3 regions of the Paenibacillus sp. FSL R10-2736 genome follow, and region 3 is predicted to be linked to each of the others. Evidence: riboswitches for the same ligand, from Rfam matches in the RefSeq annotation. Region 3 holds a riboswitch; each other region holds the start of a gene.
What was found. A riboswitch is a leader RNA that binds a small molecule or an ion and turns the genes downstream of it on or off. The one in region 3 is predicted to bind cyclic di-AMP.

Region 1 (3,276 bases), 350 kb from region 3:
AGTGGCGTTAGTCGTTATTATTTTTGTAGGATTATTCATGCTGGCCTCGAGGGACGGCTCAACCACAGGATCTGCTGCCGCTCCCGTTGACTTCAATTACAGTGAAATGGCACGGCTGGGCAAAGAAGACGCACCCGTCAAAATCGTTGAATTCGGCGATTACAAATGTCCGGCTTGCGCCCAGTTCACCGGGGTGATTAAACCGCAAATCGTTCAGGAGTATGTCAATCAGGATAAAGCAGCCTTTTACTTCGTCAACCTGGCCTTTATCGGTACGGATTCGAGAACAGCCTCACTTGCGGCACTCTCCGTGTACCATCAGAATCAAGAGGCTTTCTGGAAATTCTTCGATGCCATCTATGCTAACCAGGGTGAAGAAAAGGTAGAGTGGGCAACACCGGACTTCCTGGTAAGTCTGGCACAGCAATTAGAATTGCCCATTGACTTCGACCTGCTGCGTAAGGATATTGAAGACAAGACCTACGAAAGCGAACTGGAGAGAGATATCCAGCTTGGCACTGACACCGGCGTAACCAACACGCCATCACTGTTTGTCAATGGAGTCAAGGTGAAGGAACCTTTTAATATGGAGGAGATTGATGCTCAAATCCAGGTAGCTGCGGAAGCTGTGGCTGCACAATGAATAAATTCTCTGCATTCTGCCGCCGGAATTGTCTCTACTTGGCCTGGTTCGTCTCGGTTGTTGCTGTAGCAGGCAGTCTGTATCTCAGTGAAGTGCTGAAATATGAGCCCTGCAAGCTATGCTGGTTTCAGAGGATATTTATGTATCCGCAGCTGATTTTGCTCGGAATCGCCACTTACCGGGGGGATAAGCGCATTATCCCTTATGTCCTTCCCTTAAGTTTGATTGGCGGAAGCATTTCGATCTATCATTACGCAGAGCAGAAAATTCCGGCACTCAGCAAGGTGCTTCCATGTACAATCGGTGTGCCGTGCAACACGGATTATCTGAATTATTTCGGATTCATCACCATCCCGCTGCTGGCACTCATTGCGTTCGCATTAATCACAATTCTGCTATGGACAGGGCGTAAAGAGGATGCAGGTGAGTAAGAAGCCGTCAGGCAGAATGAAGAGTAACTATTTCCCTTAAATTGAGTGTAAATTATTAAGCAGAAATGCTGTAAAATCACGCGATAAAGGGATAATGAAAGAGAATGAAAGATCAAGACATACCGGATCATGGATTTGGTTGTTTTGGTTGTTTTTCATTCTTTTTTCATTTGTTTCAACGCTTTACGGAAGAGGCATTGTAGATTATTATTAGTCCTTGTGAGAAGTTGAATATGCGCTGAATTTTCCGGAAGGAAAAACGGGGGAACCAAACTTGGCCGAGTGCCAACGGGGTGAATCGGAAGCGGGTCAGCAGACTCGAAAACCGTAGGGCTACCACAGCCCGAATCCGCCAGCTAACCTCGTAAGCAATAGTGGGATAATGACCATGCACTCAAGGCATGCGGATCATTTCCGTATGCTTATTTTTGTGCCTGCATTTATGAAATCCACTTATGAAAACAGCGCGCGGTACTGCCGTTTCAACTTAACAAAGAGAGGAACTGTTACTACAATGGTAAGCAAGGTAAAACGACTATTGATCGGGCGTCCGATGAAGTCGAACGAACTCGATCATGAAAAGTTATCCAAGGTGAAAGCACTGGCTGTCCTGTCTTCTGATGCGCTCTCGTCTGTAGCCTACGGAACAGAACAAATCCTAATCGTACTTGTGGCCGCAGGTTTCACAGCTATCTGGTACTCATTGCCAATTGCATTAGCCGTATTGGGCCTGCTGGCCATCTTAATCCTGTCTTATCGGCAGACCATTTTTGCTTATCCGCAGGGCGGGGGCGCCTACATTGTTGCCAAAACCAATCTAGGGGTTCATACCGGATTGCTTGCCGGTGGCTCTTTGCTGGTCGATTATATTCTAACGGTGGCGGTAAGCGCCTCGGCGGGAACGGATGCAATTACATCAGCGTTCCCGGGTCTTCATAATCATAGTGTACTCATAGCGGTTACTGTCATTCTGCTCTTAACGATTGTCAATCTGCGGGGTGTTACTGAATCAGCTTCCTTCATAGCCATTCCGGTATATCTGTTCGTCGTATCCATCTTTGTACTGATTATCGCGGGAGTCTTCAAATATGCAACCGGCGGTGCTCATGCCCAGGTTCCTGAGATTGGCTCGGCGGTATCAAACGTTAGTATGTTCCTTCTGCTCAAGGCCTTCAGCTCCGGCTGTTCGGCACTGACCGGGGTAGAAGCGGTCTCCAATGCGATCCCTAACTTCAAAGCACCGGCTGAGAAAAATGCGGCTAAAACGCTGATGCTGATGGGTCTGATTCTCGGAGCTATGTTCACAGGGATTACGCTTTTGGCTTATTGGTACGGTATCATGCCGGATGAGAAAGCAACGGTTGTGTCGCAGATTACCGAGTCTACCTTTGGCCGCGGCGGTTTGTACTTCTTCATCCAAGGCATCACTGCAGTAATCTTGTTCCTGGCGGCGAATACAGCGTATTCGGCCTTCCCGCTGCTGGCTTTCATGTTCGCCAAGGACAAATATTTACCCCATGCCTTCATGGTGCGCGGAGACCGGCTGGGATTCTCCAACGGCATTATTTTCCTCGGCGTAATGTCGGCTGTGCTTGTAGCTGCTTTTCACGGAAATACCGAAGGGTTGATTCCATTATACGCCGTTGGGGTATTCATTCCGTTTACCCTTTCACAGCTTGGCATGATGGTCCAGTGGTACAGAACCAAGCCTAAGGGCTGGCAGAGCAAATTCGCTGTGAATACAGTAGGCATGCTCACAACCTTAACCATTACGCTCATCTTCATTATTACTAAATTCTCGAGTGTATGGATGGCCTTCATCTTCCTGCCGCTTGTAATCATCGTGTTCCACCGGATTCACCGCCATTATATGAATATTGCCGATCAGCTGCGCATTTGTCCGGCTACGGATAAACCTTGTATTAAAGGAAGCACAGTGGTTGTACCTGTTGCCGGTGTCACCCGCGCGGTACTGCATTCGATCAGCTATGCGAAGTCATTGACTGAGAATGTAGTGGCTGTATATGTCGGATTCGATGAAGAAGAGATTCACAAAATGGAACAGAAGTGGGAAGAGTGGAACCCTGGGGTGCGCCTGATTGTACTCCGCTCGCGTTACCGCAGCATCATCCGCCCGCTGGTGAAATTCATCGATACGGTGGAGTGGAAAACCGCTTCTACAGACCATATTACTGTACTCAT
Region 2 (3,276 bases), on a different contig from region 3:
TTTATCTACCGGCTGTTCTGGGGCTACTTCATGTACAAATTCATTAAAAGCGCCGTCGTTCCGGTACTGCTGCGTTATCCGGATGCGGATGCCGGCGGCAGTAGCATAGGCAGGCTGCTGTATTATATTGAGGGGCAGACTGCACTGCACACGGACCCGGACGTCCGGCAATGGCTATGGCTGCTCCTGGCACTGACTCTGTTGCGGCTGCTGCTCTCCCCCTTTATCCGGGCGGGCCTGCTGCACGAGCTACACCAGGAACGTGCCGGGGAGCGCGGACTGTTCTTTTTTCCCGGGATGAAGCGTTATGGGCTGCCTGTCCTGCTGTTCAGTCTCGTTGAATGGGCGCTGGCACTTCTGCCGCTCTATTGGCTGCTGCCGAAGATGTACCGTCTGCTTCTGAACGGCATTCTCGATTATCCGCTGCTGCTGACGCTCGTGCCTTATGTGCTGGGCTGGCTCATCTACCTCTTCCTTATCCGCAAGCTGCTGCTGTATATGCAGTTCGGTTATACTGCAGGCACGGGCATGTTCACTTCGCTGCTGATCTGTCTGAAAGTCCTTTTGCACTCCATCGGGATATCCGTCATTATAGGCGCAGGAAGTCTGGTGACGCTGTTCCTCTGCGGCGCTGCAGCGCTCTTCTGTCCCGGTCTCCCGGCCCTGCTCCTGCGCCAGGCAGCCCCGCTGCCATCCACTCTGTTCAAAATGTGGGGCATAGCCGCGCAGTATCATCTCTGGTCCAGTAAATCATTCCCACAATAATCGGCCGCCAAAACGGCATACTAAAAGAGTCATCGCCCCTCTGGTGAGGTGCATGACTCTTTTTTGTTTACAGCTGCGATAAGTGCATTTGCAAAACTGTAAATCCTCTGGTACAATGATGCCTGTACTACTAGTAACAAATTTGTAATCTTTCAAATGGAATTAAGCAGCTATGTAACCGAAGCCTTTAATCTTATGTCGATATGTCACTATTCTGGTGCACAAAACGCCGAATTCCCTGCACCGGGGAGTGGGGGAACCATATTTTGGGTGAATTGATCTCGCTTTAGAGGGATCATAGGGGAACCTTCTACCGAATCCTTAAGCTAACCTCGCAGGCCTTGGAAGGAGTACATCTTTTGAGAAGTCAGAACTTTAAGAAGAAATGCACCGCAGCAGCGCTGGGTCTTGTGATGGTATTCACACTTGGAGCAGGCAGCGCTTTCGCAGATTCCAAAATGGATACTGTGATCTCAAAAACCATTGGAACGTCATATAAAACCGGGGGCACCAGCACCAGCGGCTTTGATTGTTCCGGATTCACCAAATACGTATTCAAGAGTATCGGCCTTACCTTGCCGCGCACCTCTAAGGCACAGTTCAGCGTTGGAACAGCCGTATCCAAGAGTAATTTGCGTTCCGGTGATTTGGTATTCTTCAATACCCTGGGCAACGGAGTTTCCCATGTCGGTATTTATGTCGGCAATGGCAAATTCGCACAATCCTCCACTTCGCGTGGTGTAACCATCAGTTCGATGAGTCAGGCATACTGGGCCAACCGCTACGTTGGCGCTAAAAGAGTGATGAGCACAACAGCCTACCAAGCTGTCGCTTACGATTGAACCCTTGAACATTTCCTCGAATATTCGTACCTCTAACAACTAAATGTAACTTATACGAGCCCGGTTTTGATTATTGCCGTAATCATTTCCGGGTTTTTCCTTTTCCTTATTCTACCTTTTACACTCATCTGCAGGCCCTGAAACACCTTTTTATCCCAAATCCAAAGAAAAATTCATCAATAGCTCACCTGCTGCGTAAATATGAGTCTTTCTATGCAGCTATAACTCTAAAAAACGCAAAAAAAATGCATTAATATGTTATAAGTGATTGCCAAGCGCCCTAGTCTTTGCTACAATTATCGCAGTGAGCTTTTAGTAACATTTTTGTAATTATTGAATCGCTTTTAACAAAGGTTTTGTCATGTATTGAATAACAGCTAATCCTAATCAACAGTCGTGCCGAGTTCCCTAAAGATTTAGGGAAACGGGGGAACCAACTTTGGGTGAATTGACCTCCTATTCTAAGAGGGGTCATAGGGGACCTTCAACCGAACCCTTAAGCTAACCTCGTAGGCATTTGGAAGGGGTATTTACTTTTGAAGAAGAAGCTAGCAGCCGCAGTACTAAGCTTTTCCATCATCTTCACCATTGGAGCAGGAAGCGCTTTCGCGGATTCCAAAATGGATAAAGTTATCGACAAAGCCATCGGGACCAAATACGTATCCGGCGGTGTATCCACGAACGGTTTTGATTGCTCCGGATTTACAATGTATGTTTTTGATAAGATCGGCATTAACCTGCCTCACCAATCCGGTTCCCAATATCAGATGGGCACTGCTGTATCCCGCGATGAGATGAGACCGGGCGATCTTGTATTCTTCAATACAAGCGGCAAAGGCATTTCCCATGTCGGTATTTATGTTGGTGACGGTGAGTTCGCACATGCTTCTTCCTCGCGTGGTGTAACCATCAGTTCGCTGAGTGACAGCTACTACGTCAACCGCTACGTTGGCGCCAAACGGATTATGAGTACAGATGCTTACAAGACTGTGGCTGCGGATTCCGAAGACAATGACGATGTGCAATAATTTGTCCTAATATAAGCGCTTTTCCAGGATTTTTGCCGAAATCTTGGAGGAGGGCTTATTTTTTTGTCTATAAAATTACTTACCCCGCTCTATATTTGTAAAACACCAATTTCGCTCTTTCATAAAATATTTTTTGGCGTTTGTCAAGTTCCGGTCTTTCTGCAAGGTTTTTGCGTCGAATCCGGCTCGTTTTGTATATAATATTTATAGAATGAAGTAATGTCCCCTTGAAAGGAGGCCTCTGCTTATGATAAGTTCCCCGGTAACTTTTTATGTTGTTCCTATGGAGTCGCGGCATGCTGCTGAGATCTGTGAGTGGAACTACAGGCCCCCGTATAATATTTACGGCTGGATGCCCTGGGAGCAGATGCAGGCGCTCGGTGTTGAATTCGGTGATCCGCAGCTGCGCAGTGAGCAATACGTTTCTGTTGTGAATGGACAGGGAATCCTGTGCGGCTTCGCCCAGCTGTTCCCTATGGAGGGTGTAGTCCGGCTTGGAATCGGCATGCGGCCCGATCTGTGCGGTCATGGCATGGGACATCTCTTCATGAAGGCCATCGTTCAGGCGGCGCTGCAGCGTTATCCGGAACGGGAGATCGATTTGGAGGTACTGACCTGGAATCAGCGGGCCATCCGTGCTT
Region 3 (3,276 bases):
CATGGAAACGGACAAGTTCGACACCTCGGATTTCAAAATCGGCGACCTCGGCAACCTGTATCTGGGCGAGGATCTGTATGCCTTTCCCCATATGCGGAGTGTTCCCGTGATGTATGTAAACAAGACGCTCGCCGCTAAAGAAGGGCTGGATCCGAACGGACCGGCGACCTTTGCCGAACTGGAGGCCTATCTGCAGACCGCATATGATGCTACCGGCCAGCCGCCGATGTACCTGTTCAACTATGACTTCTGGGTGATGGAGGCGCTGCTGCATTCGTACTCGGATACCAATGTGGTCAATGAGGATGAGACGAAATCCAACATCAACAGCGAAGGCGCAGTGAAGCTGATCACCTTCATTGAAGATCTGGAATCCAAGGGTCTGATCAAAGTACTTGGGGTCACGGATAAGGATGCCTACTATGCCTCCATTGCCAATCCGGGCACTGCGCTGATCTTCTCCAGTGTCGGCGGCTACAAAACGTTCGCCGGCATGGCCGCAGAGAGTGGAATTGATCTCGGCGTATCCATGATTCCTGCCGGAGAAGACGGCAAACGGGGCGTCCCGGTCGGCGGATCGAATACGTATCTGGCGAATACGGGAACGGATAATGAGAAGGCAGCCGCTTTCGAATTCATGAAATGGCTGTCGGATACCGAGCAGGCGGCGTATGCTTCTGCCAATACCGGATATCTTCCGACCCGTCTTACTTCCCTGGACACAGACTTGATGAAAGAGACCATAGCTGCTTTCCCTGGCTACAAGGTCGCTTCCGAAGAGCTGGAATTCAGCAAAATGCGACCGATGACCGGTACGTACCATGAGATTGAAGATCTGATGGGCACACGCATCAACGATATCTGGCTGGAGAACCTGCCAATACAGGAAAGCCTGGACACCCTCGCTAAAGAGGTGGATGACATCCTGAACCGCTGATTATAGATGATGTTTAAAGCAAGCAGAGCAGTGAGTCTCCGGTAACGGGAGAATCGCTGCTCTGCTTTTTGGGCTCACTGCGGCTGGTTTCTGCGCGTGTTGGGCAAATTCACCTAAGCTATTCATTCATAGACGAATATGGGCTATACTGAAGTTTCTGTTAATCTATATCCGCAAAAATATATGTAATCGCTGAGTTCCGTAATGGAAGCGGGGAAACCAAGTTTTCTGGGGTGAATCTCGAGGAATCGAGTAGGGCTACTCTTCAAGCCCGAATCCGGCAGCTAACTCCGTAAGCGACATGAGAGGATGCACAGGTAATGCCGTATATTGACGTCAATGGAACTACCCTCTATTACGAGGTGTCGGGCAGTGGTCTGCCCATTGTTTTTATTCATGATTATTCGACTTCACATCATCTGTTCGAGCCTCAGGCGGAGTATTTCAGCAAGCGGGCGAAAGTGATCTTGTTTGACCTAAGAGGGAATGGGCAATCCGGTAAAATGGATGTGGAGATCAGCCGGATTGTAGACACGCAGTGTGAAGATCTGAAGGGATTATTGGATGGACTGTCCGTAGAACGGGCCGTCATCGTAGCTTGTTCCAGCGGTGCTGTGCTTGCCCAGAAATTCGCCTATCTGAATCCTGAACGGGTAATTAATCTGGTGTTGGTGGACAATTACATCCTAGGAGATTGTACGTCTAAAGGCAGCAAAGTGCTGGAGCTCTTTCAAATCTGCGCATGGGCCGCCCATTATCTTCCGGCTGAAATGTTCATCCGTTCTTTGCGCATTACATATAACAAATGGCTGTCTGCGTATCATATTCTGAGAAGAGAGCTTGTCCATGAACGGACAACAGAATTGATTAAACAGCGTCTGGCACTAAGACATACGGACAGCTACGGGTTTGCACTAAGGCTGCAGGTTCCCGTTCTTTGTGTATCAGGCAATCAGAATGAGCGGGTTCTGGAGCAGGTGAGACAAACAGCGGCCAAATATCCGCTCGCCACGCTGGCAATACTGGAAGATGCCATGTATCCCAGCCATTTATGTCAGCCGCAGCACTTCAACCGGCTACTGCTTGATTACCTGAAAGACCAGCAATGCTTCCAGCGGAAAATTTATTAACGGCACCTGTAGAAAATCTTTGACAAGTATAACAGGTACCGTTATAATAAATTCAACAGGTACCGTTACATTGATTGACAGGTACCGTAAATATATCCCTGGGAGGATTCATAATGAATATGAATGCTGAATTGTACGACAAGCTCGCCAAGCTGCAATGGCTGTTGCAGAGACAGCATCTGAAGAACCACGCCGCTGTTGGCCCTATGGCAGATACGTCACGGGGACAAGGCAGGATCATGGCGTTTCTCCGGATGAAGGACGGAATCAGCACGAAGGATTTATCCTATATGCTGGACATTCGTGTATCCTCGCTCAATGAATTGCTGGCCAAACTGGAGAAGGCCGAATATATCACCCGTCAGCCTTCCGAGACAGATAAACGCATCATGCTGATTTATCTGACGGCGAAAGGGCGGGAGGAAGAGGGCCAGGAGGTTGAGGGCGGCAGCATATTTTCAGTCCTGTCTCCAGAAGAACAGGCAGCCTTCGGTGAATACCTGGTCCGCGTCATTACAGCCTTAGAAGAAGAACTAGGAACAGATGCAGACCGTGATGTAATGGCTATGTGGATGGAGGCCGCTAAGGAGCGCATAGGATCAGAGGAATTCGACAAGCTGATGGCTATGCGCGGACAAATGAGCAGTATGTGGGGAAATATGGATGACGGACGCTTTAGCGGAAGATTCCCCGGATTTGGCCGGGAAGGTCAAGGCGGCGGCATGAACGGCTTCGGCTGGCCTTCCAGAGATGGTAGAGACGGCTCGAAGGACAACTCCAGTGATTCGGATGACAAGTAAGTAAAGCATTTCCTATTAGCAGCAGCGGCGCTGTCTTTCCCGAAGAACTGAAGGCAAAGGCAGCGCAATAAAGATTTTACCAAATACAGTCTGAAACTGACGATTAGTCAACACCCGCTCACGAGACCCGTATTGTCATTTGTTACGGGTTTGTTTGGTGCGGCGCAAAGTTCGTAATCAATTTATAGTTAGAATTCTAACTAATGTAGAGACTAACATACACGAAGAAAGTGGTGAATCGCATGGATACAGAAAACCTCCATTACTTTGAGAAAGCACCGGTTGCAAAAGCCGTAGCGCACTTCGCAATACCCATGATGCTTGGAACGTCAATGAGTGTCATCTATTCCATTTTAAACGCCTTTTTCATAGGCACCCTTAATAATACTGCCATGTTAACTGCACTTGC

Region 1: linked by a shared signal. The riboswitch ahead of NSQ73_RS13580 (APC family permease) and the one ahead of NSQ73_RS15060 (alpha/beta fold hydrolase) in region 3 are both predicted to bind cyclic di-AMP.
Region 2: linked by a shared signal. The riboswitch ahead of NSQ73_RS30705 (C40 family peptidase) and the one ahead of NSQ73_RS15060 (alpha/beta fold hydrolase) in region 3 are both predicted to bind cyclic di-AMP.

The regions. Positions count from the first base shown of each region.
Region 1 covers NZ_JBBOBN010000001.1:3,139,847-3,143,122, forward strand. The annotation lists gene NSQ73_RS13570 (DsbA family protein) at 1-643, shown strand, start outside; gene NSQ73_RS13575 (disulfide oxidoreductase) at 640-1,074, shown strand; cyclic di-AMP (ydaO/yuaA leader) riboswitch at 1,301-1,460, shown strand; gene NSQ73_RS13580 (APC family permease) at 1,589-3,276, shown strand, end outside.
Region 2 covers NZ_JBBOBN010000002.1:579,057-582,332, reverse strand. The annotation lists gene NSQ73_RS30710 (hypothetical protein) at 1-765, shown strand, start outside; cyclic di-AMP (ydaO/yuaA leader) riboswitch at 983-1,121, shown strand; gene NSQ73_RS30705 (C40 family peptidase) at 1,179-1,607, shown strand; cyclic di-AMP (ydaO/yuaA leader) riboswitch at 1,995-2,138, shown strand; gene NSQ73_RS30700 (C40 family peptidase) at 2,144-2,635, shown strand; gene NSQ73_RS30695 (GNAT family N-acetyltransferase) at 2,883-3,276, shown strand, end outside.
Region 3 covers NZ_JBBOBN010000001.1:3,489,332-3,492,607, reverse strand. The annotation lists gene NSQ73_RS15065 (ABC transporter substrate-binding protein) at 1-937, shown strand, start outside; cyclic di-AMP (ydaO/yuaA leader) riboswitch at 1,118-1,250, shown strand; gene NSQ73_RS15060 (alpha/beta fold hydrolase) at 1,258-2,067, shown strand; gene NSQ73_RS15055 (MarR family winged helix-turn-helix transcriptional regulator) at 2,181-2,867, shown strand; gene NSQ73_RS15050 (MATE family efflux transporter) at 3,110-3,276, shown strand, end outside.